3 regions of the Streptomyces javensis genome follow, and region 3 is predicted to be linked to each of the others. Evidence: riboswitches for the same ligand, from Rfam matches in the RefSeq annotation. Region 3 holds a riboswitch; each other region holds the start of a gene.

Region 1 (10,476 bases), on a different contig from region 3:
AGATCTCCCGGCTGGACGCGGGGGCGGAGGAGGCCGATCTGTCCCCCTGCCCCCTGGGGCCGGTGCTCGAGGAGGCCATCGCGGGCACCGGGCTGTCGGCACGGCTGCGGACCGGAGCGGTGGAGGTCGGCGGGCAGCGGGACCGCGAGGACACCGGGCAGCGGGACGCCCCGGCGGAGGACACCGGGCAGCAGGACGTCACGGACGGCCCGAAGGTGTGGACGGATCCCCGCCGGCTGACCCGTATCGTCGCCAATCTCGTGGTCAACGCCCATCGCCACGGCCGCGAACCGGTCGAGGTGACGGTGGCGGCGGACGGCCGGACCGTGACGGTCCGCGACCACGGCACCGGCTTCCCCGACGATCTGCTGGAGAGGGGCCCGCAGCGGTTCCGCACCGGGGTCCGGGAGCGCGGCCGGGGCCATGGACTCGGGCTGACCATCGCGGTCGGCCAGGCCAAGGTCATCGGCGCCACGCTGGAGTTCGGCAACGCACCGGACGGCGGCGCGGTCGCCACGCTGCGCCTGCCCGAGCGGCCCGAGCGGCCCGAATCGCCGGAGCCCGGACCGATACACGGCTGATACACCGTCGAGCGGAAGTCGAGACCCGGCCGAGCCCCCGCCGAGACCGTCCGTTGCGGTTCCGAAGATCTTCGCTGAGGAGGATGGCGCCGACCCGCGCGAAACCTCGCGGCCGGGATCGACGGAGGAGCGATCGGCATGGCAGGTCCCCTGACGGCACTACGCGTACGGTTCACACCGGACTCGGAGCAGACGCCGCGGGACACCAGACCCCCGGGCGGGCGGCGCGGAGCGAGAGGTCGCGGGAGGCGGAAGCGGACCGGCATCCGGAGGTTCTTCACCTGGCGGAAGCTGCTGGCCTATGTGGCCGCCCTGTGCGCCCTGCTGATCGGGGCGTTCACCGTGCTCTACTACTCGATCGACATCCCCAGGGCCAACGCCCAGGCGAAGGCGCAGAGCAACGTCTACAAGTTCGGCGACGGCACGATCCTCGCCCGCACCGGCGAGATCAACCGCGAGATGGTCAACCTCGACCGGGTACCCACGGGTGTCCAGCACGCGTTCGTGGCGGCCGAGAACAAGTCCTTCTACAAGGACTCCGGCGTGGACCCGATGGGCATCCTGCGGGGGCTGGTCAACACCGTGACGGGCAAGGGCACTCAGGGCGGCTCGACCATCACCCAGCAGTACGTCAAGAACTACTACCTGAGCCAGGAGCAGACCGCCACCCGCAAGATCAAGGAACTGGTGATCTCCCTCAAGGTCGATCAGCGCAACTCCAAGGAGGACATCCTCAGGGGGTATCTGAACACCAGCTACTTCGGCCGTGTCGCCTACGGCGTCCAGGCCGCCGCCCGCGCGTACTACGACAAGGACGTGGACGACCTCAGCGTCGAGGAGGGCGCGTACCTCGCGGCGCTGGTGCAGGCCCCCAGCCAGTACGACTGGGCCGTCGCGAGCCCCAAGGCGAAGCGCCTGGTCACCCGCCGCTGGAACTACGTCCTGGACAACATGGTCGACATGCGCTGGCTGGATCCCGCGCAGCGGAAGCGGATGCGCTTCCCCGTGCCGGTGGCCCCCGAGCCCGCCCCCGGTCTCGGCGGCCAGGCCGGGTATCTCGTGGACGCGGCCCGCAATGAGCTGATCGCCTCCGGCGTCAGCGAGCAGGAACTCGCCGCGGGCGGCTGGACCATCACCCTCAACGTCGACCCGGACAAGCAGCGGGCGCTCGAGGAGACGATGCACCAGGGGCTCGACGGCTCCGCCAAGGGCGAGCGGGGCCGTGCCGACGCGGCCGCCACCCAGGGCGGCGCGGTCTCGGTGGACCCGAGGAACGGGCGGATCGTCGCGCTCTACGGCGGCCGGGACTACACCCGGCACTATCTGTCCAACGCGACCCGCGGCGACTACCAGGTGGGCCCCGTCTTCGAACCGGTCACCACCGCCGCGACCCTGGGCGCCAAGATCCGGGACGGGGCCGCCGCCGACGGGCTGCCGGACGTCAAACGCACCGCCGGGGCGCTGGGCATGGACACCGACGGCGGCGGCTTCGCCACCAAGGAGTCCATCGGGCTGGGGCTGATGGGCTCGAGCCCGCTGAGGATGGCCGGTGTCTACGCCTCGTTCGACCACAAGGGCAAGCGGGTCACCCCGAGCATCGTGAAGTCCGCCCGGCGCGGCGATGAGACGGCCGGGCCGCCGAAGGCGGTGGGCGACCAGGCGATCACCCCCGCGGCCGCCCAGCTGATCACCCGGAGTCTCATCGAGGACGGCGGAGCGACCGCGGTACGCGCCGTCAAACGGCCCTCGGCGGGCAAGGGCGGGGTCTCCGACGACAAGAGGGCCGCCTGGTACGTCGGTTACACCCCCGACCTGGTCACCGCGGTCGCCCTCTTCGGCGAGGACGCCAAGAAGCGGAAGCAGATCCCCTTGAGGAACGCCCGTGTCCAGCGGGTCGCCGAGCTCTGGAGCGACTACACCGGCCGGGCGCTCGGCGACGCGCCCCCGGCCTGGTTCGACTTCGGCCCGGGGGCGGTTCCGGTCCCGACGCAGACGGCGCCTAACGCACGGTGAGGGCGGCGCCGAGGCCGCCGGCGAGGGCCGCGGCCCCGAGCAGGCAGGTCAGCAGCAGCCGGCGGCGCAGCGTGCGGTAGACCTCCCGGTACTCCGCCCGCAGCTCCTCGCAGCGGCGCACCACCGTGCGCAGGGTCTGCTCGGTGACGGCCAGCTGGTCCTGGATGTAGACCCGCTCGACCTCCGCCCGCTGGGCGGAGGTCAGCCAGTCGAGCCGGCCGGTGAGGCGGCGGGCCCGCTCCCGGGCCGCGTCCCGCTCGCCCTGGAGCAGCAGATAGCCTTCGATCTGGTTGATTCCGGCGGCGATACCGGGGGGCTCGGCGGCTCTGGCCATACTCACGCCACACTCTCCTTCTGGCCGACATCGGGATGGTGCAGATCGAACGCGGGGGATTCGGAACGGATCTTCGGCAGGCTGACGAAGTTATGGCGCGGCGGCGGGCAGGAGGTCGCCCATTCCAGCGAACGTCCATAGCCCCAGGGGTCGTCGGTGACGACCTTCTCGCCGTACTTGGCAGTCTTCCAGACGTTGTAGAGGAACGGCAGGAACGACAGGCCGAGGACGAAGGAGCTGATGGTCGAGATGGTGTTCAGGGTGGTGAAGCCGTCGGCTGCCAGATAGTCGGGAATTCTGCGGAGCATTCCCTCGGCGCCGAGCCAGTGCTGCACCAGGAACGTGCCGTGGAAACCGAGGAAGAGGGTCCAGAAGGTGATCTTTCCCAGTCGTTCGTCCAGCATCTTGCCGGTGAACTTGGGCCACCAGAAGTGGAATCCGGCGAACATGGCGAAGACCACGGTGCCGAAGATGACGTAGTGGAAGTGGGCGACCACGAAGTAGGTGTCCGAGACATGGAAGTCCATCGGCGGCGAGGCCAGGATCACGCCGGTCAGACCGCCGAAGACAAAGGTGATGAGGAAGCCGACCGCCCAGAGCATCGGGGTCTCGAAGCTCAGCGACCCCTTCCACATCGTGCCGATCCAGTTGAAGAACTTGATGCCGGTGGGCACGGCGATCAGGAATGTCATGAAGGAGAAGAACGGCAGCAGCACACCGCCGGTGACATACATGTGGTGCGCCCAGACGGTGACCGAAAGGCCCGCGATGGAGATCGTCGCCGCGATGAGCGAGATATAGCCGAACATCGGCTTCCGGGAGAACACCGGAATGACCTCGGAGATGATGCCGAAGAACGGCAGCGCGATGATGTACACCTCCGGATGGCCGAAGAACCAGAAGAGGTGCTGCCAGAGCAGCGCCCCGCCATTGGCCGCGTCGAAGATGTGCGCCCCGAATTGGCGGTCCGCCTCCAGGGCGAACAGCGCCGCCGCGAGCACCGGAAAGGCCAGCAGCACCAGCACACCGGTCAGCAGCACATTCCAGGTGAAGATGGGCATGCGGAACATCGTCATGCCCGGAGCGCGCATGCAGATGATCGTGGTGATGAAGTTGACCGAGCCGAGGATGGTGCCGAAGCCGGAGAGGGCCAGACCCATGATCCACATATCGGCGCCGACACCCGGTGAGCGGACCGCGTCCGACAGCGGGGAGTAGGCGAACCAGCCGAAGTCGGCCGCGCCCTGCGGGGTCAGGAACCCGCCCACCGCGATCAGCGAGCCGAAGAGGTACAGCCAGTACGCCAGCATGTTCAGCCGCGGGAACGCCACATCGGGCGCACCGATCTGGAGCGGCATGATCCAGTTGGCGAACCCCGCGAACAGCGGGGTGGCGAACATCAGCAGCATGATCGTGCCATGCATGGTGAACGCCTGGTTGAACTGCTCGTTCGACATGATCTGCGTACCCGGACGGGCCAGCTCGGCGCGCATCAGCAGCGCCATCACCCCGCCGATGCAGAAGAAGGCGAACGAGGTGATCAGGTAGAGCGTGCCGATCGTCTTGTGATCGGTGGTGGTCAGCCATTTCACGGCCGTGGCCCCCGGCCCGGGGCGGCGCGACGGCGGGGCGGCCGGCGCCGCCGCGACAACGGTGTTGTTCCTCATGACCGCTAGGTGTCCGGCACCCCGTGGATCATCACTCCGGTGGCCGGTCGGAATCGCCCGCCGCGAGGTGTGATGATCTGCGGTGTGCCGGACACCTTCGGATCATGAGCACCGACGACGCCTTCGACGCCGCCTACCGTGAGCATTACTGGGCGGTCAGCCGTTTTGTGGCACGGCGGCTGGACGACCAGGCATGGGACGTCGAGGAAGTGGTCGCCGAGGTCTTCGCGGTGGCCTGGCGGCGCCGGGCCGAACTGCCCGAGTCACCACTGCCGTGGCTGTACGGAGTGGCCCGGCACTGTCTGGCCAACACCGTGCGCGGCAAGGGCCGTTACCGCAGACTGCTGCTCAAACTGGGCCACCACGAGGTGACGCGCGGCGGGCGCACCGTGGCGAGCCCGGACGCCGAGCGGCCGGGCTCCTGGGTGCTGGAGGCGCTGTCCCGGCTCGCCGAGGCCGACCAGGAGGTGCTGCGGCTGACGGCGTGGGAGGAGCTGACCGTCGAGGAGCTCAGCACCGTGCTGGGGTGCGGCCGGTCCGCCGCGGCGATGCGGCTGCACCGGGCGCGGCGGCGGCTGCGGGAGCAGATAGAGAACCTGCGCCGGGACGACCGGGTCTCGGTGGGGTGCACGAGCGGCAAGGGCGACAGGGCCCATAGCGCTGACCGGGCCGGCGAGGCCCACAAGGATGGACACGCATGACCGACGAACTGGATCTGCTCCGCGAGGCCAACCCCGTGTCCGCCGACACCGGCCCCTGGCGGGACCGGCCGCTGAACGCGCGCGCCGAGCTGCTGCTGCGGCGGCTGCCGTCCCAGGACCGGGGGCGCCGTACCGTCCGGCGCGTCGTCTGGAGTCTGGAGGCCGCGGCGGCCGCGACGGTCCTCGCCCTCGCGCTGACCGTCTCGGGCACCCCTTCCTCCGCGGTGGCCGCGTCCAGACCAGTGCCGCTGGTGGCGCATGTGTCCCGGGCGGACGTATCGCTCACCGAGATCGTGCGGCGGGCGCGGGCGGCGGCCGAGGAGTCCCCGGGGAGGAGCGAGCGGGGCAGCCATTTCCAGAGCTGGGCGCTGAGCATGAAGTCGGGCGAGGACGCGGTGACGCTGCCCCGGGAGTCGCTGACCCGCTGGAACGCGGACGGCAGCGGTTCCACGCTGGAGGTGGCCACCGATCCGCGCCATCCGGGCCGCCCGGTGATCGAGGACGGACCCCCGCCGCGTACGGTTCACGACGGCAAGGTGCTGAGCGAGGAGCGCTATCCGCCCGGTATCAACGGCGCCAACGAGAGCTATTTCGAGGACCCCCCGACCGGTGCGTCCGCGCTGCGCGAATATCTCGCCGTCTGGACCCCGGACGCGGACCGCGACCCGGCGGAGCTGCTGTCGGCCGTCGGGTCCTTCCTCACGGTGTGGACCCCGGGACCGCGCCAGCGGGCGGACATCGCCACCCTGCTCTCCGGACTGGAGGGGCTTCGCCCGGCGGGCAGGGTCACCGACCGGCTCGGCCGGGAGGGGCAGGGGTTCCGGTTCACCGGCACCCCCGGTGGCCGTTATCTGATCGTCCTCGACCCGGACGACGGCAGGGTGCTGGACATCGAGGAGACGTTCACCCGGGACGCTCCCGAGTACCGGGTGAAGGCGGGCGATGTGATGTCCTACACGGCCTATATCTCCTGACCACCGGCGGCGTCGGGAGGGGCGGGCGAGGCGCGGGGGCGCGATCGGGGCGCGGGGACGCGGGGACGCGGGGACGCGGGGACGCGATCGAGGCGCGGGGGCGCGGGCGGGGTAGGGGTGGCGCGGGCGGACGTCAGGCGTCCTCCCGCTGGCAGTGGGGGCACCAGAGACTGGTCCGCCCCGCGATCCGGCCGCGGCGCAGCGGATTGCCGCAGCGGGGGCAGTGCGGATCCGGATCGTCACGCCGCCCGGTGAGCCAGTCCGGGTCGTCCGGTACCCGCCCCGCCCGTACCGAGGCGCGCAGCACCTCGCGCAGCGCGCCGTGCAGCCGATCGCGCTCGCCTTCGGTCAGCGCGTTCACCGGCCGCCGCGGGTGGATCCGGGCGTGCCACAGGATCTCGTCGCCGAGCAGATTGCCGAGTCCGGCGATCACGGCCTGGTCGGTCAGGGTGGCCTTGACGCGTCCGCGCCGCCCCTCCAGCAGCCGGTCCAGATCGGCCCGGCTCAGCGAGAGCGCGTCCGGGCCCTGGTCACCGATGATCCGGTCGATGTCGTCGTCGGTGGCGGCGAGCCAGATGCCCTTGAGCTTGCGCTGGTCCTCGTAGCCGAGGCGGTGGCCGTCGTCGAGGTCGAAGGCGACCCGCTGGAACCGGCCGGCCGGGTCGGAGTCCGCCGCGCAGACCAGCCGTCCGGTCATGCCGAAGTGGAGCACGACCGTGGGCCCGTCGGTGGGGGCGATCAGCCACTTGCCGTGGCGGCGCGGTGCCGCGAAGCGGCGGCCCTTGAGGTCGCGCTTCAGCCGCTGCGCGGTCACCCCGTGCAGCACCCCCGGATCGGCCACCTCCGCCCGCTCGACGCGGCGGCCCTCGGCGCAGGAGGCGAGCGTCCGCCGGAATCCCTCGACGTCCGGAAGCTCGGGCATAGCGTCAGGCTACGCCCGGGGCCTCCGTCGCGCGTTGTGGAGAGCGCCCCCGTTCGGGGGTCTTCATCGGATAAAGTACCCAATTATGCGATTCATGCGCGCCGCCCCGGGGGTGAGCGGTCGCAACCAGACGCTGTTCGCGATCACACGGTGTCTGCCGTTCCTGGTCCTGGCGGCGGTACTCGGCATCGAGCTCTCCCCCGCGCACACCCTCTACACCGGCCCCCTGCTCTCCCCGGCGCCGGCGCTGGCGGCGGTGACCATGGGGCCGGTCGGCACCGGCGGGGTGGCGGTGCTGGCGGGCGCGGTCAGCGCGATCACCGCCATCCACAACGACGCCTGGGGCACCCCGCAGGTGTACACCAATCTGCTGGCCCTGCTGGTGGTGGCGGTGGCGAGCGTGGCGACCAGCGCGGTGCGGGTGCGCCGGGACCGCGAGTTGGCCCATATCCGCCGGATCGCGGAGGTGTCCCAGAACGTGGTGCTGCGGCCGCTGCCCGCCCGGATGGGCGTGGTGAACACCGCCAGCGTCTATCTGGCGGCCGAGCGCGGTGCGCAGATCGGCGGGGACCTCTACGAGGCGATGTGCACCCGCTACGGAGTGCGGCTGATCGTCGGCGATGTGCGGGGAAAGGGGCTGGCCGCGGTGCGGTCCGCCGCGGCCGTGGTGGGCGCCTTCCGGGAGGCGGTGCACTACGAACAGGACCTCGCCGAGGTGATGCACCGCTGTGCGGCCGCGCTGGCGCGCGAGTACGAGCTGCTGGACCGCTCCCAGCTACAGGATCCGCAGGAGCTCGAGGAGCAGTTCGTCACCGTGCTCCTCGCCCAGGTGACGGACGATTCGCTGGTCCAGCTGATCAACCGCGGCCATCCGCCGCCCCTGGTGATGCGCGAGGGCGAGGTGCGCTCCCTGGACCCGGCGCGCCCGCTGCCGCCGCTCGGCCTCGAGGAGTTCCTCGGCCCTTCCGCGATCGGCGTCGAGACCTTTCCGTTCCTGACCGGTGACCGGCTGTTGCTGCACACCGACGGGGTGGTCGAGGCCCGCAACAACGACAACGAGTTCTTTCCGCTGCACCGGACCATGGAGACGCTGGACCGCGCCACCCCGTCCGAGTACCTGGACGGGCTGCGCCACGCCCTGGTCCGGCACACCGAGGGGCGGCTGGCGGACGACGCGGCCATGGTCCTCATCGAGCGGGACACCGGCGGCGCGGACCGGCCGTTCCGCCGAGCCGGTTGAGCCACCTCCGAGCCCGTTGCGCCAAGGCGCCGTACATCCGCCGTACCGTCGGCCGGTGTTGGCCGCTTCGGCATGGGTTGACGCCCTCGCGGAGCGCGACGACACTGTCAGGGACGGTCACGATTGTCAGCGCCCGCCGTGCGGAACCCCCGCTCAGGCGGGTCATCGGCCCCGGCTCGTTGACAGGCAACCCTTCTCCCGCGACGGGGTGCCCCCGGGTGACGACCAGGTTCCGTCGGCGTGGACGGGACAAGCGCGGTCTCGCTGCCTCGCGAGCCCCCGATGATGGGATCGGTGGAGATGCCCAGGACCGACAGCCACGGGGACGGCGCCCGCCGGCGTTCCCGTCCGTTGTCCCCGCTCCGCCGGCTCCGCCTCCTGACCAGACGGCTGCACATCGATCTGCTGCGCATCTGTAGCGCCTCCAGTCCAGCTCTCTGAGTCGGCCCGAGTCGACACGGTCACCGAGCGCGGTCCCGCGCGCCGGGGGGTCGGGTGTGTCCCGGCCCCGCCCCGGCGGGTGCCCCGCGCGGGCTTCCCCTCCGTCGTGCCACCGGCGCCGCCCTCGACCGGCGGTGGCCGGGGCTTCCGCCACTGCCTTGGAAAGCCATGTCCGAGACGTTTCCGGTCAGTTCAGGTCCTGCCGCTCTTCTCGAACCCGACCCCTGCTCACCCCGCCCCCGGATCGCCCCGCCCGCACCTCCGCACCGCTTCCGCAGCCGCATCGGCGTCGACCTCGCCGGTGGCTTCTATCCGGTGCCGCATCGCTATCGGCTCTACCTCTCCGCGAGCTGTCCGCTCTCACTGCGCGTCTCCATCACCCTCGATCTGCTCGGGCTGCGGGACACCGTGGCCACCACCCTCGTCGGGCTCCCGGACGACACCCCCGAGGCGTACGCCGCGCTGCGCGGGGCCTACGAGGCCACCTGGCACCGCTACAGCGGACCGGTGGACGCTCCCGCGCTGTGCGACGGCTGGACCGGACGGGTCGTCAGCAATCACACGCCCGACATCCTGCGCGACCTCGCCGGCCATCTGAGCGATGGCAGCGCTGCCGGACGCCCCCGGCTGCGCCCGGCGGCCCTCGCCACGGACATCGACGCCCTCCGGGACCTGCTCGACGCGGACGTCATCCACGCCGCCCGGCAGGCCGGGACGGCTGGCGTGGCGGAGTGCCGGGACGCGGCGCTGGAGCGGCTGCTGACCGCCCTCGGCCGGCTCGACCGCGGGCTGACGGCCGCGCCGTACGCCCTGGGCGAGGAGCTGACCGCCGCCGATGTGGACCTGTGGGTGGCCCTGGTCCAACTGGACACCGAGCACCGGCCCCTCCTGGACGCCGACGCGGCCGACCGGGTCTCCCGCCATGGGCAGTTGCGCGCCTATGTGCGCCGGCTGCACGCCCATCCGGCCTTCCACACCACGCTTCCGGAGGCCCTCCAGGACGAGGCGTCCCGAGAGGGCGTCGAGGTGTCCTGAGGGGCGGCACGGTGAGCGGTCAGGCGGCGGATCGGGGCCGGTCGTCCGGGCTCTGATGGTGGCGCACCGCCTCTTCCAGCGCCGCCATCCCGAGGTCGATCAGCGGATTCCGCCGACTTCCCCGGCGCACACAGGTGAGGATCCGCCGCGTCGGCACGTTCTCGCCCGCCACCGGCACCCGTACCACCGCCTGGCCCGCCGGACCCTCGGCCAGCCGCGGGATGAGCGAGACGCCCAGCCCGTTCCCGACCAGCGACCAGACCGCCGACCAGTGGGTGGCGGCGTGCACGATCCGCGGTGAGAACCCGGCCGCCGCGCACAGCACCCGCACCCGCTGGGCGTGGTCGCAGGTGCCCGGGTCGGAGACGATCCAGTCCTCGGCCGCCGCCTCCTCCAGCCGCACCGACGCCGCCCCCGCCAGCCGGTGGTCGGCGGGCACCAGCAGGATGTGCGGCTCCTCCAGCAAGAGGCTCTGCTCGAACCGCGCGTCATCCGGCGGCGGCCCGCCCTCGATGGGCTCCACGACCGCGATATCCACCTCGCCCGCCACCAGCAGGTCCATGCTCTC
Region 2 (10,476 bases), on a different contig from region 3:
AGTGGCTGGCCGCCCGGCAGGCCGACGACCGCCCCGGCGTCGCCTATCTCGCCCATCTCGTGGGCTTCACGCTCGGCTTTCTCTACGCGTGGGCCCGGTTCGGGCGGACGGCTAGAGTGGGCGGCGCAGCCCGGCCCAGTGAGGGAGAAAGCCAGCCGTGATCACTTCGATCGTGCTCATCAAGACCAACGTGGACCAGATCCCGGAGACCGCCGAGAAGATCGCCGCGCTGGAGGGTGTGAGCGAGGTCTACTCGGTCACCGGCGCGCACGATCTGATCGCGATGGTGCGGGTGGCCCGGCACGACGACCTCGCGGACATCATCACGGGCCAGATCAGCAAGCTGCCGGGGGTCGCGTCGACCGAGACCCATATCGCGTTCCGGACGTACTCGCAGCACGACCTGGAGGCGGCGTTCGCGATCGGGCTGGACGGCTGACGGCTGTCAGGCGGCGCGTGGCGCCTGCGGCGGGCCACGCGGCGGAGCCGCATATCGGTGCTTCCCCCCTCCCCGCCCCTTCCCACTACTGGGGCTCCGCCCCAGACCCCAGCCGGACCCTCTGGATGCGCGCGGACGCCCGCGCCACCCACGACAGCGACGACCACCTCCTCACCCCCGCGGAAACCGGGGCTCGCCCCCAGGCCCCGGCCGGGCGACCCGAAGGCGCGCGGGCGCCCGCGCTGACGAACCGACCACGATCAGCCCACCGCCGCCGACACCCACAACAGCGACGACCGCCCCCTCACCCCCGCGGAACCGGGGCTCCGCCCCAGGTCCCGGCCGGGCCGACCCGGCTGCGGTCATCCGCCACGTAGGCCGCAGACGCGGCCAGCCCGCCGGTGCGGGCATTCGCGCCCTCACCGCCCGCCCCGCAGGCACCCTGGCCCCTGCCCTCGCAGGGCGGTCAGCTGATCGCGGGGTCCAGGGGCGGAGCCCCTGGTTGCGGGAAGGGGCGGGGAGGGGAAAGAACCCCCGGACACCCCCGCAGGGCCCGGCGCTCCCGAACGCTTGGCCCAGGGCCCAGGGGCCCAGGGGCCCAGGGGCCCACGAGGCCCGTTGGGTCTCAGCCGCGGTCGGGGACGCAGCGGCCGTCCTCCGTGCGGTAGGTCCACCGGGCGCCGTCGCGCACCAGCTCCTTCACGGCGCCCACGAACCGCTCCACATGCTCGTCCGGAGTGCCCGCCCCAAAGCTGACCCGGATCGCGTTCAGCGACCGCTCCCCCGGCGCGGCCTCGGGCGCGCCGCACTCGCCCGGCTCGTCGGGCTCGCTGTCCAGCAGGGTGCGGACCAGCGGATGGGCGCAGAACAGACCGTCGCGTACGCCGATGCCGTACTCCGCGGAGAGCGCCGCCGCGAAGTGGGAGCTGTTCCAGCCCTCCACCACGAACGACAGCACGCCGACCCGGGGCGCGTCGTCGCCGAACAGCGAGAGCACCCGCACCTCGGGCACCGCGGCCAGCCCCGCCCGCACCTTCTCGATCAGCTGCCGCTCACGGGCGACCAGGCCCTCGAAACCGGCCTCGGTCAGCGCCTTGCACGCCGACGCGATCGCGTAGACCCCGATGACGTTCGGCGAGCCCGCCTCGTGCCGGGCGGCGGTGGTGTGCCACTCGACGTCGACGCCGCCGTCCTCCCTGCGCGTGACCTTACGGCTGGCGCCGCCGCCCGCCAGATACGGCCGGGCCTCCCGCAGCCAGTCCGCCCGCCCGGCCAGCACCCCGGCCCCGAAGGGCGCGTACAGCTTGTGCCCGGAGAAGGCCACCCAGTCCACGTCCGCCTCGGCGATGTCCACGGGGTGGTGCGGGGCCAGCTGCGCGGCGTCCAGGACGATACGGGCGCCGTGGGCGTGCGCGGCCGCGGCCAGCTCCCGCACCGGCCACAGCTCGCCGGTCACATTGGACGCGCCGGTCACGCACACCAGCGCCGGGCCCCCGGCGCGCCCCGCGAGCGCCTTCTCCAGCGTCTCCACCGCCTGCCGCGGGGAGCGCGGGGCGCTGAGGTAGCGGACGGTGACGTCCTCCCGCTGCTCCCACGGCAGCAGCGAGGCGTGGTGCTCGGTCTCGAAGACGAAGACCTCGGTGCCCCGGGGCGCCACGGCGGCCAGGAGGTTGAGCGAATCGGTGGTGGAGCGGGTGAAGACGACCTGGTCGTCCTCGCGGCAGCCCAGGAAGGCCGCGACGTCCTTACGGCTGTTCTCGAACAGGTCGGTGGACAGCTGCGAGAGGTAGCCCGCCCCGCGGTGCACGCTGCCGTAGTACGGCGCGTAGGCGGCGATGTCGTCCCAGACCCGCCGCAGCGCGGGGGCGCTGGCGGCGTAGTCGAGCGCCGCGTAGGTCACCTCGCCGCCCGTGACCAGGGGCACCAGGACGTCGCCGCCCAGCACGGGCAGCGGCTCACAGGCGGCGGCAGCGGAGGTGGTGGCAGTGGCGGTGGCAGTGGCGGTGGCGGCAGGGCGTGCGGACATGGCGAAGTCTCCCGAAGGGGTTGAAGGAATGCGTGACGCGCCGGAAACGGCGGCGGCGGCGAGCCGGCCGTAAGGGCGCGGAAAATCGCTCGACGCACGGCCATACCGCGCGGAGCACATTGAGGAGAGACGGGGCCGCTCGGCCCTAACGCATTCGCTGCATCACGGAAGAACTCCCTCGACCACCAGGACCCCTAGTGCGAGGGGTCCGCGCTTGCCGCCGGCCTCGCTGCCTGGCGGCCTGGTCATCACCCGGGGCACCCCGCCACGGACGGAGGGTTGCCGGACAGCGGGCCGGGGCCGTAGTCGCTGTCGCTCGTGACCTGGGCAGGAGTATGCCATGCCGTAGGCCGGCGCCCATGGTCTGTCCGCATCCCGGACAGACCATGGGCGCCGTAAGGAGTTCGGCGGCGCCCTGAAGGGGCGCGAGGCTGTGTCGATGTGCGGCTCCGCCGCGGCTGTATCGACATGCGGCTCCGCCGCGTGGGCGACCAGCCACGACGGCGCCGCAGACCGTCGACGGCATATCAGTCCACTTTCAGCGGAGCGTTTACGCGTGGGTGGCCCGCACCCATCGCTCCAGAACGTCCCGTGCCGCGCCCGAGTCGATCGACTCGGCGGCCCGCGCCACACCCGCCCCGATCCGGTCCGTCAGGGGCTTGTCCCCCGGGTCCGCCTCGAGGGCCACCAGCGCCGCCGCCGAGTTCAGCAGCACCGCGTCCCGCACCGGGCCCCGCTCGCCCGCCAGCAGCCGACGGGCCACATCGGCGTTGTACGAGGCGTCAGCGCCCCGCAGAGCCTCCACGGGGGCCCGTTCGACGCCCACGTCCCGGGGGTCGAAGGTCTCCTGGCGCACGGCGCCGTCCCGGACCTCCCACACCTGGGAGGTCGTGGTCACGGTCAGCTCGTCCAGCCCGTCGTCGCCCCGGACGACCAGCGCGGAGGAGCCGCGCTCGGCCAGCACCCCGGCGATGATGGGCGCCATACGGGCGTCGGCGACCCCGGTCGCCTGACAGGTGACCTTCGCCGGGTTGGTCAGCGGGCCGAGCAGGTTGAACGGGGTGGCGACACCCAGCTCGCGGCGGGCCGAGGCGACATGGCGCAGCGACGGGTGGAACTTCACCGCGAAGCAGAAGGTGATCCCCGCCTCCTCCGCGACCTCGACCACCCGCTCGGGGGTGATGTCCAGATTGACGCCGAGCTTCTCCAGCACGTCGGAGGCGCCGCTGGCGGAGGACGCGGCGCGGTTGCCGTGCTTGACCACCCGCGCGCCGGTACCGGCGACGACCAGCGCGGACATGGTGGAGATGTTGACGGTCTTGGCGCGGTCGCCGCCGGTGCCCACGATGTCCACGGTCGCCCCGGGCACCTCGATCACCCGGGCGTGCTCGTACATGGCCCGCACCAGACCGGCCACCTCGGAGACCGTCTCGCCCTTGGCGCGCAGCGCGATCGCGAAACCGGCGATCTGGGCGTCGGTGGCCTCGCCCCGCATGATCCGGTCCATGGCCCAGGCGGTGTCGTCGGCATCGAGGTCCCGGCCGGCGATCAGCGACGTCAGTACGTCCGGCCAGGTGCGGGCCGTCGCGGTGCTGTCGCCTCCGGCGGGGGTCACAACGTCCATGGTCCGCTCCTGGATCCGTGGGGGTGGGCAGGGAAGGGGTCCGCGCACTTCAGCGGCCCGCCGCAAGCCTATCGGCCGCACGGCCAGGGCCCCGGCCGGACCGTGTGGTCCGGGCCGGGGCCCTGGTCTGTGGCGTCGCTGTATGTCGCTGTATGCGGAAACCGGTCGCTGCGGGTTACCGGGAGATCAGTGGTGGCCGTGGCCGCTGGTGATCTCGTGGTACTCCTCGCGGGTCGGCTTCGGAATGACGTTGTCCCCGCCGTAGTAGCCCTTGGAGAGCTTCGAACGGAGCTTCTGGGAACGCTTTATCTTCCGCTTGACCCCGTTCTCGTCGACCTCCGGGCCGATCTCGTAGGGCTCGGGCTGCTCGTGCTGGGTGAGCGTGTGCAGCTGCTCCTGCGCGAGCGGCTCGTGGACCTCGATGAACTCACCGTGCGGCAGCCGCTTGATGATGCCGGTCTCACGGCCGTGCAGCACCTTGTCCTTGTCGCGCCGCTGGAGGCCGAGGCAGATCCGCTTGGTGGCGATGAACGCCAGGACCGGGCCGACGAAGAAGGCGATCCGCACGAACCACGTGATCGAGTTGATCGACAGGTGGAAGTGGGTGGCCCACAGGTCATTACCGCCACCGACCAGCATCACGAAGTACGCGGTGATCCAGGCGACACCGAACGCGGTACGGGTCGGGGCGTTGCGCGGGCGGTCCAGGATGTGGTGCTCGCGCTTGTCGCCGGTGATCCAGGACTCGATGAACGGGTAGAGCCCGATCGCGAACAGGACCAGCGGGAAGAGCACGATCGGGATGAACACGCCCAGCACGAGCGTGTGGCCCCAGGCGGTGATCTCCCAGCCGGGCATCACACGGACCAGACCCTCGGCGAAGCCCATGTACCAGTCGGGCTGGGCGCCGGTGGAAACCTGGTCGGGCCGGTAGGGGCCGATGGTCCAGATGGGGTTGATGGTCGCGACCGCGGAAAGGGCCGCGATCACACCGAAGACCAGGAAGAAGAAGCCGCCCGCCTTGGCCATGTAGACCGGCAGCAGAGGCATGCCGACGACGTTCTTCTCGGTCTTTCCGGCCCCGGGGTACTGCGTGTGCTTGTGGTAGAAGACCAGGATCAGGTGCGCCACCAGCAGGCCGAGCATGATGCCCGGCAGCAGCAGGACATGGACCGGGTAGAGCCTCGCGATGAGGTCCGTACCGGGGAACTCGCCGCCGAAGACGAACATCGAGATGTAGGTGCCGACCACCGGGATCGACAGGAACACACCCTCGATGAACCGCAGACCGGTGCCGGAGAGCAGGTCGTCCGGGAGCGAGTAGCCGGTGAAGCCGGTCAGCATGCCGAGGAAGAACAGCAGGAAGCCGAACAGCCAGTTGATCTCACGCGGCTTGCGGAACGCACCGGTGAAGAACACGCGCATCATGTGCGTGAACATGCCGGCCAGGAAGACCAGCGCGGCCCAGTGGTGGATCTGCCGGATCAGCAGACCGCCGCGCACCTCGAAGCTGATGTCGAGGGTCGACTGGAACGCCTCGGACATCCGCACGCCCTGCATCGGGACGTACGGGCCCTCGTAGACGACCTCGGACATGCTGGGGTGGAAGAACAGCGTCAGGTACACACCCGTGAGGATGATGACGATGAAGCTGTAGAGGCAGACCTCGCCCAGCATGAAGGACCAGTGGTCCGGGAAGATCTTGCGCATATTGGCCTTGGCCAGGCTGTAGATGCCCAGCCGGCCATCGGCCCAGTCCGCGACGCGCTCACCCGCGGGCGCTTTGCCCCGGCGCTGCGCGGCGCTGTCGCTTGTAGTACTCATCCGCGCTCCCAGTAAGCAGGACCGACGGGCTCCGAGAAGTCGCCCATGGCTTCGAGGTACCCCTGGTCGTTGGCCCTGATCCGCAGCTGCGGCAGCGCGTGACCGGCCGGACCGAAGATCACTCGGCCACCGTCGGAGAGGTCGAAGGTCGACTGGTGGCAGGGGCACAGGACGTGGTGGGTCTGCTGCTCATAGAGGTTGATCGGGCAGCCGACGTGGGTGCAGATCTTGGAGAACGCGACGATGCCCTCGTGCGACCAGTCCAGTTCGCGCTTGTCCTTGATGTTCTCCGGCTGGAGCCGGACCAGCATCAGGGCGGCCTTGGCGATCTCCGTCTGGAAGTCGTGCTGCTCCTCGCTCATGCCCTCGGGCATGGCGAAGGTGAGCGAACCGACGGCGATGTCCTCGGGGCGCAGCGGCTGCATGGTGTTGTAGTTCATCAGCCGCTTGCCCTTGGCCCACTTGGTGTGCCGGAGCTTGGTGCCCGGCATCGGACCGAGGTCCCGCAGCAGCACGATGCCGGAGAGCGGCACCAGCGCGAGCGCGCCGAAGAGGGTGTTGCGGGCCAGCTTGCGCCGGCCGAAGCCGGACTCCTTGGCGCCGGCGGCGAAGTCCTCGAGGACCTTCGACTTGACCTCGGGGCTGGCCTCGATGGGGTGGCGCTCGTCGGCGATCTCCACATCGGACATCAGGGTGCGGGCCCAGTGGACCGCGCCCGCGCCGATGGCGAACAGCGCGATGCCGAGCGTCAGCCCCAGCGCGAAGTTCAGCGCGCTGATGTGCCCGATCGGGAAGACGTAGATGTACTTGTCGACCGGGAGTGCCACATACGCGGCGATGAAGGCGATCGTGGCCAGCATCGAGACCGTGAAGAGCAGGGCGACGGTGCGCTCGGAGCGCTTCGCGGCCCGCTCGTCGATGTCCTGCTTGCGGTGCTCGTGCGGGGGCAGCCCCGGGTCGGCGAACGGGTCCTCGGTCGGCCTTACGGCGCTCCCGGCCCCCCGCCCTTCCGGCAGCTTGTCTTCTGCTTCTGAAATCTCGTGGCTACTCATGACTTCTTGGCCTTTGCGGTCCGGGCGGCGACCCAGATGGTGAGGACGATCATCGCGCCCATGCCGAAGACCCAGCCGAACAGACCCTCGCTCACCGGGCCGAGCCCGCCGAGCTCAAGACCACCCGGGGTCTTGCTCTTGTCGCTGTTGACCGTGTCGAGGTAGGCGATGATGTCCTGCTTGTTCTTCTCCGGCATCACGGTGTCGGGGAAGGAGGGCATGTTCTGCGGGCCGGTCTGCATGGCCTCGTAGAGATGCTTGGGGCTGACTCCGTCGAGAGCCGGCGCGAACTTGCCGTTGGTGAGGGCACCACCCTTACCGGCGAAGTTGTGGCACTGCGCGCAGTTCGTACGGAAGAGCTCCCCGCCCTTCGCGACGTCCGCGCCGTCCGGGCTGTACTGGCTCTTGGTGGGCGTCACCGGACCCGCACCGAGCGACGCGATGTAGGCCGCGAGCTGCTCGATCTCGGCGTCCGAGTAGATCTTCTTCTTCTTCGGCACCTGGGCGCCCGGCTGCTGCGCGGGCATGCGGCCGGTGCCGACCTGGAAGTCCACGGCGGCGGAGCCGACGCCGACCAGGCTCGGGCCGTCAGAGGTCCCCTGACCGCCCGTGCCGTGGCAGCTGGCGCAGCCGACGGCATAGAGCTTCTTGCCCTCCTCGATGGCGAGGGACTGGGCGGAGCTGTCGTCGGCCTTCGCCTCGCTCGGCGAAAACGCGGCGTACAGCCCCCCAGTGACCGCCAGCGCGAAGAGTAGGACGACGAGCGCAGCCAGCGGATGGCGCCGTCGTGCGGAGAGCTTTTTCACGGATTACCCCGGTGTCAGGATCTTCTGCGTCGATGCTGTTAAGGACGTGGTTCCGGTGCGGTGACCGGCTTACTTGATCATGTAGATCGTGGCGAAGAGGCCGATCCAGACGACATCGACGAAGTGCCAGTAATAGGACACGACGATGGCCGCCGTCGCCTGCTGGTGGGTGAACCTCTTGGCCGCGTACGTCCTGCCCAGGACAAGCAGGAAGGCGATCAGGCCGCCCGTCACATGCATGCCGTGGAAGCCGGTGGTCAGGTAGAACACCGAGCCGTAGGGGTCGGAGGAGAGCGAAAGCCCGTCCTTCTTGACCAGCTCGGTGTATTCGAAGATCTGACCGCCGATGAAGATCGCGCCCATGATGAAGGTGATCACGAACCAGGAGCGCAGCTTCTTCACGTCGCCGCGCTCGGCGGCGAAGACGCCGAGCTGGCAGGTGAGGGAGGAGAGCACCAGGATCGTGGTGTTCGTCGCCGAGAACGGGAAGTTCAGCGAGGACGCCATTTCCTTCCAGTGCTCGGCTCCGGTCACCGATCGCAGGGTGAAGTACATCGCGAAGAGGGCCGCGAAGAACATCAGCTCGGAACTCAGCCAGATGATGGTTCCGACGCTGGTGAGGTTCGGCCGGTTGACCGACGGGTGCGCGTGCCCGGTTTCTACTGCTGTTGCTGTCGCCACGACCGACATTATGTCGGTCGCTTATCCAGCGCTCACTCCCGGGGGTCCCGTTCGGAGTGTCAAGGGCCGCGTCAAGGACATCGAGCCTGCTCGTCGGGGCTGTTCCGGACAGTCCCTCGAAGGAGGGAGAGATCCGTACGCCCCCTCCTCCGGACGGCTGTACGGGAGTAGCATCCGCCTCAGGAGCCCGGCAGATCACTTACTTCGTCCGGAGGTCAGGATGCGGCCCACCGCAACGGTGCTGGTCTACAGCGATGACGTGAGCACCCGCGAGCAGGTGCGCCTGGCGGCCGGGCGCCGGCCCGCCGCCGATGTGCCCCCGGTGGAGTTCCTGGAGTGTGCCACCCTCCCGGCCGTTCTCACGGCGCTGGAGGAGGGCGGCATCGACGCCTGTGTGCTGGACGGCGAGTCGGCGCCCGCGGGCGGGATGGGCGTCTGCCGGCAGATCAAGGACGAGATCTTCCAGTGCCCGCCGGTGCTGCTGCTCATCGGCCGCCCGCAGGACGCCTGGCTGGCCACCTGGAGCCGCGCGGAGGCCGCGGTCACGCATCCGGTGGACCCGGTGGCCCTGGCGGACGCGCTGGCCGGGCTGCTCCGCAAGCGGCTCGCCGTGGGCGCCTGACCTCACCGTCCGCACCGTCCGCACCGCCCGCTCAGGCCTGGGGGCGGAGCCGGGCGGAGTCGGCGGGGGTGGCGTCGGACTGGCCGGAGGCGACGGCGCTGCCCTTGCGCCAGTCCGCCCAGGCCATGTTCCAGTCGCCGTAGCCGTTGTCGAACGTCGCCATGTCCTCTCCGTTGCTGTGCACCACCTGGACGATGTCCCCGAGGCGCACGGTGTTGAAGAACCACTGGGCGTTCGCGGTGCTCATGCCCGTGCAGCCGTGGCTGACGTTGGCGTAGCCCTGCGAACCGGTGGACCAGGGCGCGGCATGGACGTATTCACCGCTCTTGGTGACCCGGGCGGCCCAGTAGACCATCAGGTCGTAGGAGCCCGCGCCGAGCCCGATGCTGGCGCCCGTCATCCGTACGGCGGATTCCTTGGCCAGGATGACCTTGATGCCGTTCCGGGTGTCGAATCCGGGCATACCGGTGGTGATCGGGATGGTCCGGATCGGCACTCCATTGCGCTTCACCGTCATCTGGTGGGTTCCGGAGTCGGTGAGGGCCTCGAGGCGGTCGCCGGTGGTCAGCCGCAGCGACTTGGCCTCGCCGCCGTAGAGCCCGCCGCCGATCCGGATGCCCTTGAGGTTGGAGTGCACCGTGATGGTGGCGTGGGCGGGCCAGTACTCCTGCGGGCGGTAGTGCAGGTTCCGGCTGTCCACCCAGTGCCAGACGCCCTCCACCGCGGGCCGTGCGTCCACCTTCAGGGCGCGCTCGATCACGGCGCGGGCCGAGGGGTCCTTGACGGGCCGGCTCAGCTTGGCCGTGATGGGCTGCCCCACCCCGTACTCCCCCGCCTTGGGGCCGAAGGTGACCTTCAGCAGCCGGTGGGCGGAGCTGGTGGTGAAGTCGACCGTACGGCGGCCCGGAGCGCCGTTGGAATCCTCCGTGGACACCTTCAGCGTGTAGTGGGCACCCGCGGCCAGCGGCACCGTGCTGCGCCAGCGCCTGCCGTCGTCGGTCAGCTCACCCCGGACGTAGCGGCCCGCGGCGTCGGTGGCCGTGACATCGGTGATCCGGCTGTCGTCGTCCTTGGCCGTCACTTCGAGCGGCTTGTCCGGATTGGCCTTACGGCCGTCGCCGTCACCGCTGAACGAGATCTGATCGGCGGCGTCGTACGGCTTGGCGGACAGGGGGTCGGGGGATCCCCCGCATCCGCTCAGACCCGCTATCAGCGGCGCCACCAGCAGGGCGCAGGTCAGCACCGCCCGGCTTCTGAGTGATCGAGGTGTGTGGCTCATGGAGCCAACGTAAGAACGGGGTCCGGGAACGGCGCGCGGAGTGAGGCACCGGAGTGAACCGGCGGCGCCCGGTGGGGCCTGGACGGGCCGGGCGGGGCGGTCCGGGCCCGTAACGCCGAGCGG
Region 3 (10,476 bases):
ATGGCGGTCAGGGCCTCCTCGGGGGTGCCCGCCGAGAACGAGGCACCGCCGCCGCCGTGCACATGCAGATCCACGAAGCCGGGGACGATCCACCCGCCCGCCAGGTCGAGCGCCCGCTCGCCGCCGGAAGCCGCGTGGCCGGACGCGGAATCCGCCGCGGGCCCGGCCGCCGGTCCCGCCGTGTGTCCGGCCGCCGGTCCCGCCGCGGCTCCGGCCGGCGGTCCCCCCGCGGCTCCGGCCGCCGGTCCCGTCGCCGTGATGCGCGTGCCCTCGACCGTCAGCCGCCCGTTGTCGACCACGCCGTCCGGCAGGACCACCCGGGCGCCGGTGAGATGCGTTCGCTGGACCATCAGGCGGTTACCTCCGTGGAGAGTCGGTCCCAGGCGAGCAGACCCGCGCCCAGGCAGCCGGCGGTGTCCCCGAGGGCCGCCGGGACGATACGGGGGAGCTGCTGGAAGGTGAGCCGCTCCTCGACCGCGGTGCGCAGCGGTGCGAACAGCGTCTCCCCGGCCTCGGCCAGCCCACCGCCGACGATCAGCACACCGGGGTCCAGCAGGGTGAGGCCGGTGACCAGGCCGTCGGCGAGCGCGCCCACCATCTCCCCCCACACGGCCACGGCCCGGGGATCGCCGGACCGGACGGCCTTGGCGCAGTCGGCGGCGTCCGCGGCCGGATCGCCGCTCGCGGCGGCCCAGGCGCGGCCCACCGCGGCCGCCGAGGCGAGCGTCTCCAGGCAGCCGGACTGACCGCAGCCGCAGGCGGCGCCGCCCGGCCGGACGACGATATGGCCGATCTCGCCGGAGGAGCCATGGGCCCCGGGGTCGATGCGCCCGTCGACACCGATGGCGCCCGCGATGCCGGTGCCGACGGAGACGAACAGGAAGCGCCGGGCGCCCTCGCCCGCTCCTATGCGCCCCTCGGCCAGCCCGCCCAGCCGGACGTCATGGCCGAGCGCGACCGGGATCCCGCCCAGCCGCTCGGTGAGCAGCGCCCGCAGCGGGACGTCGCTCCAGCCGAGGTTGGCGGCGAAGACGGCCACCCCGCGGTCCTCGTCCAGGACTCCGGGCACGCCGACCCCCGCGGCCAGCGGGGGCCCGCCGAACCGCCGTTCGCCGATCGCGCGCAGCTCGGCGGCGAAGTCGAGGATCGCGGCCACGACCGCCTCGGGCCCGAGCTCCCGCTCGGTGGGCCTCCTGGCCTCGTGGAGGAGTGTGGTGTCCGCCCCGACGAGGGCGGCCTTCATACCGGTGCCGCCCACATCCAGGGCGATGACGTGTTTCACATGGAACAGTCTCGCGCGATCCACCATGAGAGGTCTAGTCCACTCGCCGCTTCTCGTCGGGAGATCACGCCGTTGTCCGCGGGGGAGTCGCAGGGGAGTTGCGGGGGAGTCGCAGGGGAGTTGGTGTGAACCAATCCCTCCGTTTGTGACTGGGTGACACATCCCACTTACGCGTGTAGCACCCCTCTCACCTGGGCAATCGAGCTCCGATACCGAAGCGATATGCCCATGGTGTAGACCTTGTGGAGGTTTGCAAGGCAGACTCGCTCGACCTCGGGGGAGGACCCTTGAGGATGAAACAAGCCATAGGGTGGGAAAACAGCGGTGCAGCGGCGACGGTTCTTGGGTCTGACAACGGCGGGTGTCGCGGCGGTGGCGACGGCACCAGGACTCACGGCCTGTGGCAGCGACAGCTCCGGCTCCGGCGGTGACGTCACCTTGAAGGTGGTCGCGGCCGACTACGGCGACAGCACCGCCAACAGCTCCCAGAAGTACTGGAACAAGGTGGTCCGGGCCTTCGAGGCCAAGAACAGCGGCCTCAAGGTTGACGTCAAGGTCTACAGCTGGACCGAGGTGGACCGCCGGGTGGCCGAGATGGTCAAGAACGGTCAGGCCCCGGACATCGCACAGATCGGCGCGTACGCCGACTACGCCGCACAGGGCAAGCTCTACCGCGCCGACGAGATGCTCTCCATCCCCACCCAGGCCGGTTTCATCACCTCGATCGCCCAGGCGGGTGAGGTGCGGCGGGTGCAGTACGGAGTGCCGTTCGTGGCCAGCGCCCGGCTGCTCTTCTACAACAAGAAGCTCTTCGACCGGGCCGGGATATCCTCCGCCCCCACCAGCTGGGCCGAGCTCAAGGAAGCGGCCGTCCGGCTCAAGGCCAACGGGGTGAAGATCCCGTACGGGCTGCCGCTCGGCCCCGAGGAGTGCCAGGCCGAGGCCATGATGTGGATGCTCAGCGGCGGTGGCGGCTACACCGACCCCAACGGCAGCTACACCATCGACTCCACCGAGAACATCGAGGCCTTCGAATGGCTGCGCGACGAACTCGTCGGCGCGGACCTCACCGGCCCCGGCTCCCCGGCACGCACCAACCGGCAGGACACCTTCGACGCCTTCGCCCGGGGCGAGGTCGGCATGCTCAACGGCCACCCCACCCTGATGCAGCAGGCGTCCGGCCACGGCATCGCATACGGCACCGCGCCGCTGCCCGGCCGCAGGGGCAAGTCCCCGTCGACGATGGGCGTCGCCGACTGGCTGATGGCCTTCAAGCAGAACGGCCACCGCAAGGAGATCGGGAAGTTCCTCGACTTCGTCTACACCGAGAACAACGTGCTGGACTTCGTCACCGAGTACGACCTGCTGCCGGTGACCACCGCCGTCGAGCAGACGATGCGCGGCGACCGTGAGTACAAGCGGCTGTGGCGGTTCCTGGACGAGCTGGAGAGCGCGGAGTTCTACCCGGCGGACAAGACCTCCTGGGCGGAGGTCAGCAAGCTGATCAAGCAGAAGATCGGCTCGACCGTGGCCAAGGGCGGCGACCCGGCGAGCGTGCTGGGCCAGATCCAGCGCGAGGCCGACGCCATGGAGAATGCGGGGGCATGACAGTGGACACGCCCGGCCCCGGCCCCTCCGACGACCCCGCCGACCGGGTCGGGGAACCCGTGGACCGGGTCGGGGAAGAGGAACCGGGCGCGGATACCGGGCTGTCGGAGCGCGATCTGGCCGTGCTCGCCGTGGAGCGGCGCGGCTGGCCGGGTCCCGGCGCCAAGGAGCGGGCGATACGGGAGGGGCTGGGCCTCTCCCCGACCCGCTACTACCAGCTGCTGAACGCGCTGCTTGACGACCCCAGGGCTCTGGAGCACGACCCGGTGACCGTCAACCGGCTGCGCCGGATCAGGGACGAGCGCCGCGGAAGGCGCTGACGCGCCTCGGGGCGACGGGACGGCCGGAACCGTTCACCGGCGGGACGGCCGTGGGGGCCGATCACCGGTGGGATGGCCGTGGGGCCGTTCGGTGTCCGTGGCGCGTTCATCGGCCGGGCGCCGGGGGCGTTCACCGGAGGTACGCCCGGGTGAAGCCCGCCGCGCCGCCGGGCCCGGTAGGGTCGCCGCCATGGGCAGCGCTATGGGAAGTCACCCCGTCCCCGTACCCACCACCTCCGCCGGCCGTGAGGGCCTCGCAGCCCTCCTCGCACGGCCCGGACGCGCCGTCGTCGGACTCGACTTCGACGGCACCCTCGCCGAGATCGTCCCCGACCCCGACCAGGCCCGCGCCCACCCCGGCGCCGTCCCCGCGCTCTCCCGGCTGGCCCCGCGGATCCGCTCCGTCGCGGTGATCACCGGACGCCCGGCCGAGATCGCCGTACGGTACGGCGGCTTCGCGGGGGCCGAGGGGCTGGACGGGCTCGTCGTCCTCGGTCTCTACGGCGCCGAGCGCTGGGACGCGGGCAGCGGCGAGGTGCAGGCGCCCGAACCGCACCCCGGCGTCGCCGCCGTCCGGGCCGAACTCCCCGCCGTCCTCGAGGAGCACGGCGCCTCGCGCGGTACGTGGATCGAGGACAAGGGGCGCGCCGTCGCCGTCCACACCCGCCGCGCCGAGGACCCCCAGGCCACGTTCGAGCGGCTGCGCGCGCCGCTGCACGCGCTCGCCGAGCGTCATGGGCTGATCGTCGAACCCGGCCGACTGGTGCTGGAGCTGCGGCCGCCGGGCATGGACAAGGGCGTCGCGCTCATCGACTACGTACGGCGGACGGGCGCGGAAGCGGTGCTCTACGCGGGCGACGACCTGGGTGACCTGGCCGCGTTCGCGGCGGTGGAGCGGCTGCGCGAGGAAGGCGTGCCGGGGATGCTGGTGTGCAGCGGCAGCACGGAGGTGACCGAGCTCGCCAAGCGGGCCGACCTGGTGGTCGACGGCCCGGCGGGTGTGGTGGACCTGCTGTCGGCCCTGGCCGCCGCGGTAGGCAACGACGCCGCGTAGGGCCGGGCGCGACAGCGCCCGCCCGGCATCCGGGCCGCGTCCGTAAGTCGGGCCGCGCCTGGTATCCGGATCGCGTCCGGCATCCGGGCCGCGTCGGGCATCCGGGCCGTGCCCGGCATCCGGGCCGCGTCGGGCATCCGGGCCGTGCCCGGCACCCGGGCCGCGTCCGGCATCCGGGCCGCGTCCGGCATCCGGGCCGCGTCCGGCACCCGGGCCGTGCCCGGCATTCGGATCGCGCCCGGCGCCCGGGCCGTGCCCGGCATCCGGGCCGCGTCCGTAAGTCGGGTCGTGCCTGGTGCCCGGGTCGCGCTACTCACCCGGACCGGGCCGTCACAGCGCTCGCAGTTGCGCCAGGAACCACGCCTGCGGCGGTAGCGAGGTCGCCGCGGCGGCGAGCCGCTTCGTGCGGTCCGCGCGCTCGTCGTCGCTCATGCGCAGCGCCTCGTGCAGCGCCCGGGCCGTGCCCTCCACGTCGTACGGGTTCACCACCAGCGCGTCCTCGCCCAGCTCGGCGTACGCGCCCGCCTCCCGGGACAGCACCAGCGCGCAGCCCCGCTCGGAGACCACCGGGACCTCCTTGGCCACCAGGTTCATCCCGTCCCGGATGGGGTTGACCAGGGCCACGTCCGCCAGTCGGTAGGCCGCGAGGGACCGGGCGAAGTCGTCCTTCACATGCAGGGCGACCGGGGTCCAGCCCTCCGTGCCGTACTCCTCGTTGATCTCGTCCGCGATCCGCCGCACCCGCTCGGTGTAGTCGCGGTAGACCGCGAGGTCCTGGCGCGAGGGGTAGGCGAAGGCCACGTGCACCACGCGCTCGCGCCACTCGGGGCGGGTCTCCAGCAGCCGCCGGTAGGCCAGCAGCCCGCGCACGATGTTCTTGGACAGTTCGGTGCGGTCCACCCGGACGATCGACTTCCGGCCGGGCCCGATCTGCGCCCGCAGAGTGCTCAGCCGCTCGTCCACATCGGCCTGGCGCGACCGCTCCCGCAGGAAGTCCGCGTCGGCGCCCAGGCCGTGGACGCCCAGCCGGGTCTCCCGGCCCTCGAAGCGAACGGCCGTTACCATGCCGCCACCGTCGCCGCTACCGCTACCGTCCCCGTCCCCGTCTCCGTCCCGGACGATCTCCGCGCCCAGCACCGCCGCGCAGCAGTCGGCGAAGGCGGTGGCCCAGCGCTCGGTGAGGAACGCGGCGCGGTCGCCGCCGAGGATGCCGCGCAGCACACCCGCCGCGACGTCGTCCGGCAGCAGCCGGTAGTAGTCCGGCGGGGCCCACGGGGTGTGGGAGAAGTGGCCGATCCGCAGATCGGGGCGGCGCTCGCGGAGCATCGCGGGCACCAGCGCCAGGTGGTAGTCCTGCACCAGGACCACGGCCTCGTCCACCGCCTCCTGGGCGAGCGCGTCCGCGAAGGCCGCGTTATAGCTCTCGTACGCCGCCCACTGCTCGGCGAACTCCGCGTCGAAGACCGGCTCGACCGGGGTCTGGTAGAGCAGGTGGTGGACGAACCACAGCACCGAATTGGCGACGCCGTTGTACGCCGCGGCGAAGACGTCCGGCGCGATGTCGAGCATCCGCACCTGCTGGCCGCCGGTGTCACCGGGGTTCAGATGGCTGTCCCCGGCCCGCCGGGCCGCCTCGCGGTCGCCCTCGCCGAGCGCCGCGCACACCCACACCCCGCCCGACTCGGGGCCGATCGCGCTGAGCCCGGAGACCAGCCCGCCACCGCCGCGCCGGGCGGTGAGCGAGCCGTCCTCGCCCAGGGTGTACGAGACCGGGCCGCGGTTGGACGCGACCAGGATCGGAGCGGTGCGCGGAACTGCCATGTCGCGAGCCTAGCCAGGCGCGGCCCCGCGCAAACGTACGTACGGTTTCTTGCCCCGTAGGTGCTATTCCGGTTCCGGCCACGTAACCGCCAGGATGCCACCGCTCCGTGGACGCCTGGCCGGGCCCGGGGCCCGGGGCCCGGGCCCCGGGGTCACAGGGGTCACAGGGGTCACGCCCCGCGTCAGGCCGCGCGCCGCGCCGGGTACTCCGGGATCTCGATCATCGGCGGCCGCTCCTCGGTGTCCACCGCCGTGGTGCGCGGCTCGAAGCCGTTCTCGCCCCGGTCGAACTGGGTCAGCCGCGGCCGCACCAAGTGGCCCCGGGCCAGCCGCAGCTGTGCGGTGCGGTAGATCGCGGCCGCCATTCGGCCGAGCGCCTGCCCGTCCTGGTGGCGGTGTTTGCGCACCCCGATGTCCACCTGGCCGAGCGCGTCGAGCCCCACCGTGTGCAGCGCGTCCACCAGCAGCCCGAGCTCGACGCCGTAGCCGACCGGGAAGGGCAGCCGTTCCAGCAGCGAGCGGCGCGCCGCGTACTCCCCGCCCAGCGGCTGGACGAATCCGGCCAGCTGCGGCCAGTGCAGATTCAGCAGCGGGCGGGCGACCAGCTCGGTGACCCGGCCGCCCTGACCCGCCATTTCGCCGAGCGGGCGGTCGTACATGCCCTTCACCAGCTGAAGCGTGGGGTCGGTCAGCAGCGGACCGACGATCCCCGAGACAAAGCGTGCCTCGAATTCCCGCAGGTCGGCGTCGATGAAGCAGACGATGTCGCCGCTGGTGGCCAGCAGGGACCGCCACAGCACCTCGCCCTTGCCGGGCAGCGCGGGCAGCCGGGGCAGCAGCGAGTCGCGGGGGACGACGGTGGCGCCCGCCGCCGCGGCGACCTCCGCGGTGCGGTCCGTGGAACCGGAGTCCAGCACCACCAGCTCATCCACCAGCGGCATCGCCCCGCCCATCAGTTCACGCCGGATCGTGTCGGCGATCTCGCCGACCGTGGCCTCCTCGTTCAGGGCGGGCAGGACCACGCTCACCGTCGTCGTCGCGGCCCGCTTCGCGGCCAGCAGGCGATCCAGCGGACGGTCGTCGGCAGACCAGGAGCGACGCTTCAGCCAGCGCTCCACCTCATCCAGCACCTGTGTGTCTCCCCTGTTGTGGTCACTGTGACCCATCTCGCGCATCGGACGGCTACCTCAACCATCCGGGCCTTCGGTTACAGTCTTGAACAACGCACATGGCCGTCGTATGTCGGGGTCGACCTCGATGTTTACCGACGTACCGACGACGCTGTGCCGACAAACGCCCCGGTTCCGCCCGGTGCCATACCGCTCATCCAGAGGGGCAGAGGGAACGGCCCGTTGAAGCCCCGGCAACCCTCCAGCTGATCTCGCATTCCGCAGCGAGGCTCCCAGCTCGGGAAGGTGCCAATTCCGTCTCGTGGCGAAATGCGTCGCGAGGAAGATGAGGAGAAAGGGCCTCGCCATCCATGGCTGTGCAGTCAGTAGAAAGCTCAACGACCTCCTCCACCTCCGGTGCCTTCGGCCCCGCGGTCGCATTGTCCTGCCGGGAGTGCGGTGAGCGCTTCGAGCTCGGTCCGATCTTCGCGTGCGAGGCCTGTTTCGGGCCCCTCGAGGTCGCGTACGAGCTCCCGGCCGGCGACCCGGAGGGGCTGCGCCGGCAGATCGAGGCGGGTCCGAACAGCATCTGGCGCTACGCCCCGCTGCTGCCCGTCCCCGCGGACGTGGCGGATCTGCCGAGCCTGAACCCCGGCTTCACCCAGCTGGTCAAGGCCGACCACCTCGCCCGTGAGCTCGGCGTGACCGGTGAGCTGCACATCAAGGACGACTCCGGGAACCCGACCCACTCCTTCAAGGACCGGGTCGTCGCCATCGCCGTCCAGGCCGCCCGCACCTTCGGCTTCACCACCCTCTCCTGCTCCTCCACCGGCAACCTCGCCGGGGCGGTGGGCGCCGCGGCCGCCCGCGCGGGCTTCCGCTCCTGCGTCTTCATCCCGCACGACCTGGAGGCGGGCAAGGTCGTCATGGCCGCGGTCTACGGCGGTGAGCTGGTCGGCATCGAGGGCACCTACGACGACGTCAACCGCTTCTGTAGCGAGCTGATCGGCGACCCGGCGGGCGAGGGCTGGGGCTTCGTCAACGTCAATCTGCGGCCGTACTACGGCGAGGGCTCCAAGACCCTGGCGTACGAGATCTGCGAGCAGCTCGGCTGGCGGCTGCCGGACCAGATCGTCGTCCCGATCGCCTCCGGCTCCCAGCTCACCAAGATCGACAAGGGGCTGAAGGAGCTGATCGCGATCGGTCTGGTCGAGGACCGGCCCTACAAGATCTTCGGCGCCCAGGCCGAGGGCTGCTCCCCGGTCTCCGCCGCCTTCAAGGCCGGCCATGACGTCGTCCGGCCGCAGAAGCCGCGGACCATCGCCAAGTCGCTGGCCATCGGCAACCCCGCGGACGGCCCGTACGTCCTGGACATCGCCCGCCGTACGGGTGGCGCGGTGGAGGACGTGAACGACGAGCAGATCGTCGACGCCATCAAGCTGCTGGCCCGCACCGAGGGGATCTTCGCGGAGACCGCGGGCGGCGTGACCGTCGGCGTGACCAAGAAGCTGATCGAGGACGGTCTGCTCGACCCGTCCCTGACGACCGTCGTGCTCAACACCGGCGACGGCCTCAAGACCCTCGACGCGGTGGCCCCCACCACGGGTCCCTCCGCCATCATCCGCCCCACCCTTGACTCGTTCCGAGAGGCTGGCCTCGCATGAGCGTCAACGTCCGAATCCCGACCATCCTCCGCACCTACACCGGCGGTCAGGCCGAGGTCCCGGCCGAGGGCGCGACCCTCGCCGAGGTCCTGGCGGACCTGGAGAAGAACCACGCGGGCATCTCGGCCCGCGTCCTGGACGACACCGGCAAGCTCCGCCGCTTCGTGAACGTCTACGTCAACGACGACGACGTCCGCTTCGCCGACGGCCTGGCCACGGCGACCCCGGACGGCGCCGGGATCTCGATCATCCCGGCGGTCGCGGGCGGCTGCTGACCCCGCGTCCCCCTCCTCACCTTTGGCATCGCCCCGTCCGGGGACAACCGGACGGGGCGATTCCGTGTGTGGAATCGCGATACAGTTGCCCGGATTCCCCGACGGCTCCGGGGTCGGAGCCACATATGAGAACTCGTCAAGTTGTGCGTAAAGTGTGAGCACGAATTGCCGGGTTGGTTCCTTATGTCCGGCCCGGCTTGCCCGAACTTCACATAATTCCTCACTTTTAACCGTTCGACCGTGCCCAGAATTCTCGTCCGATTGACCTGTTGCAGAGGGCGTTGGGACGGATACATTCAGCGGCGGTCGACGCGTTCCGGCGCACACCCCCCACATCCGGGGGGTGAGGTCTGACCCGGGTCCGCGGAGTGCGGTCCTGCGCAAGGGCCAGCAATAGGGGAGTTAGGAATGGCTCAGGGCACCGTCAAGTGGTTCAACGCGGAGAAGGGGTACGGCTTCATCGCGGTCGACGGTGGTGCGGACGTGTTCGTCCACTACAGCGCGATCCAGATGGACGGGTACCGCACCCTCGAGGAAGGCCAGCGGGTCGAGTTCGAGATCTCGCAGGGTCAGAAGGGCCCGCAGGCCGACATGGTCCGCGTGGCCGTAGGCTGACGCGCCGACGCGACGCAGCTGAACGAACAAGTCTGAAGGGTCCGTGTCCCGAACAGGGTACGGGCCCTTCGGCGTGTCCGCGCTGATCATCAGCGGCTTGGCGCAAGGGCGCATGAGCGCAATGCCGCTTGCACTCGATGGGTCCGAGTGCTAATCATTGGCGTTAGCACTCTGACGTTGAGAGTGACAGAAGGACCGGGTCGGTGAGGCCCGCCAGGCCATGCGGGGTAAGGAACCGCGCGGCAGGCAGGTCGTCCGTCGCGGGCGCCAGCGCGGTCCGGAGCAATCCACCCCGTCTCTGGGAGGACCACTTCACATGGCCAAGATCATCGCGTTCGACGAGGAGGCGCGGCGCGGCCTCGAGCGCGGGATGAACCAGCTCGCCGACGCCGTCAAGGTCACCCTCGGCCCCAAGGGCCGCAACGTCGTCCTCGAGAAGAAGTGGGGCGCCCCCACGATCACCAACGATGGTGTGTCCATCGCCAAGGAGATCGAGCTCGAGGACGCGTACGAGAAGATCGGCGCCGAGCTGGTCAAGGAGGTCGCGAAGAAGACGGACGACGTCGCCGGTGACGGCACGACGACCGCGACCGTCCTCGCCCAGGCGCTGGTCAAGGAGGGCCTCCGCAACGTCGCCGCGGGCGCCAACCCGATGGCGCTCAAGCGCGGCATCGAGAAGGCCGTCGAGGCCGTCTCCGCCCAGCTTCTCGAGCAGGCCAAGGACGTGG

The links. Region 3 has a riboswitch for S-adenosylmethionine ahead of thrC (threonine synthase). Riboswitches for the same ligand answer to the same signal wherever they lie in the genome.
Region 1: another riboswitch for S-adenosylmethionine. It lies ahead of ABD329_RS40155 (glutathione S-transferase C-terminal domain-containing protein); the one in region 3 lies ahead of thrC (threonine synthase).
Region 2: another riboswitch for S-adenosylmethionine. It lies ahead of ABD329_RS27805 (aminotransferase class V-fold PLP-dependent enzyme); the one in region 3 lies ahead of thrC (threonine synthase).

Annotation. Positions count from the first base shown of each region.
Region 1 covers NZ_BAAAIF010000075.1:9,143-19,618, reverse strand. Annotated here, with positions in the region: gene ABD329_RS40195 (sensor histidine kinase) at 1-581, shown strand, start outside; gene ABD329_RS40190 (transglycosylase domain-containing protein) at 720-2,594, shown strand; gene ABD329_RS40185 (hypothetical protein) at 2,581-2,928, opposite strand; gene ctaD (aa3-type cytochrome oxidase subunit I) at 2,931-4,595, opposite strand; gene ABD329_RS40175 (RNA polymerase sigma factor) at 4,700-5,296, shown strand; gene ABD329_RS40170 (CU044_5270 family protein) at 5,293-6,270, shown strand; gene ABD329_RS40165 (Fpg/Nei family DNA glycosylase) at 6,404-7,192, opposite strand; gene ABD329_RS40160 (PP2C family protein-serine/threonine phosphatase) at 7,278-8,432, shown strand; SAM riboswitch class IV at 8,548-8,694, shown strand; gene ABD329_RS40155 (glutathione S-transferase C-terminal domain-containing protein) at 9,042-9,908, shown strand; gene ABD329_RS40150 (LysR family transcriptional regulator) at 9,928-10,476, opposite strand, start outside.
Region 2 covers NZ_BAAAIF010000036.1:18,946-29,421, reverse strand. Annotated here, with positions in the region: gene ABD329_RS27815 (rhomboid family intramembrane serine protease) at 1-161, shown strand, start outside; gene ABD329_RS27810 (Lrp/AsnC ligand binding domain-containing protein) at 158-439, shown strand; gene ABD329_RS27805 (aminotransferase class V-fold PLP-dependent enzyme) at 1,065-2,465, opposite strand; SAM riboswitch class IV at 2,671-2,789, opposite strand; gene trpD (anthranilate phosphoribosyltransferase) at 3,016-4,089, opposite strand; gene qcrB (cytochrome bc1 complex cytochrome b subunit) at 4,276-5,913, opposite strand; gene qcrA (cytochrome bc1 complex Rieske iron-sulfur subunit) at 5,910-6,965, opposite strand; gene qcrC (cytochrome bc1 complex diheme cytochrome c subunit) at 6,962-7,771, opposite strand; gene ctaE (aa3-type cytochrome oxidase subunit III) at 7,841-8,461, opposite strand; gene ABD329_RS27775 (hypothetical protein) at 8,673-9,074, shown strand; gene ABD329_RS27770 (L,D-transpeptidase) at 9,106-10,353, opposite strand.
Region 3 covers NZ_BAAAIF010000034.1:91,075-101,550, forward strand. Annotated here, with positions in the region: gene nagA (N-acetylglucosamine-6-phosphate deacetylase) at 1-350, opposite strand, end outside; gene ABD329_RS27140 (ROK family protein) at 350-1,282, opposite strand; gene ABD329_RS27145 (extracellular solute-binding protein) at 1,607-2,890, shown strand; gene ABD329_RS27150 (DUF3263 domain-containing protein) at 2,887-3,210, shown strand; gene otsB (trehalose-phosphatase) at 3,413-4,264, shown strand; gene ABD329_RS27160 (alpha,alpha-trehalose-phosphate synthase (UDP-forming)) at 4,595-6,085, opposite strand; gene ABD329_RS27165 (glucosyl-3-phosphoglycerate synthase) at 6,268-7,215, opposite strand; SAM riboswitch class I at 7,406-7,547, shown strand; gene thrC (threonine synthase) at 7,566-8,858, shown strand; gene ABD329_RS27175 (MoaD/ThiS family protein) at 8,855-9,133, shown strand; gene ABD329_RS27180 (cold-shock protein) at 9,542-9,748, shown strand; gene groL (chaperonin GroEL) at 10,065-10,476, shown strand, end outside.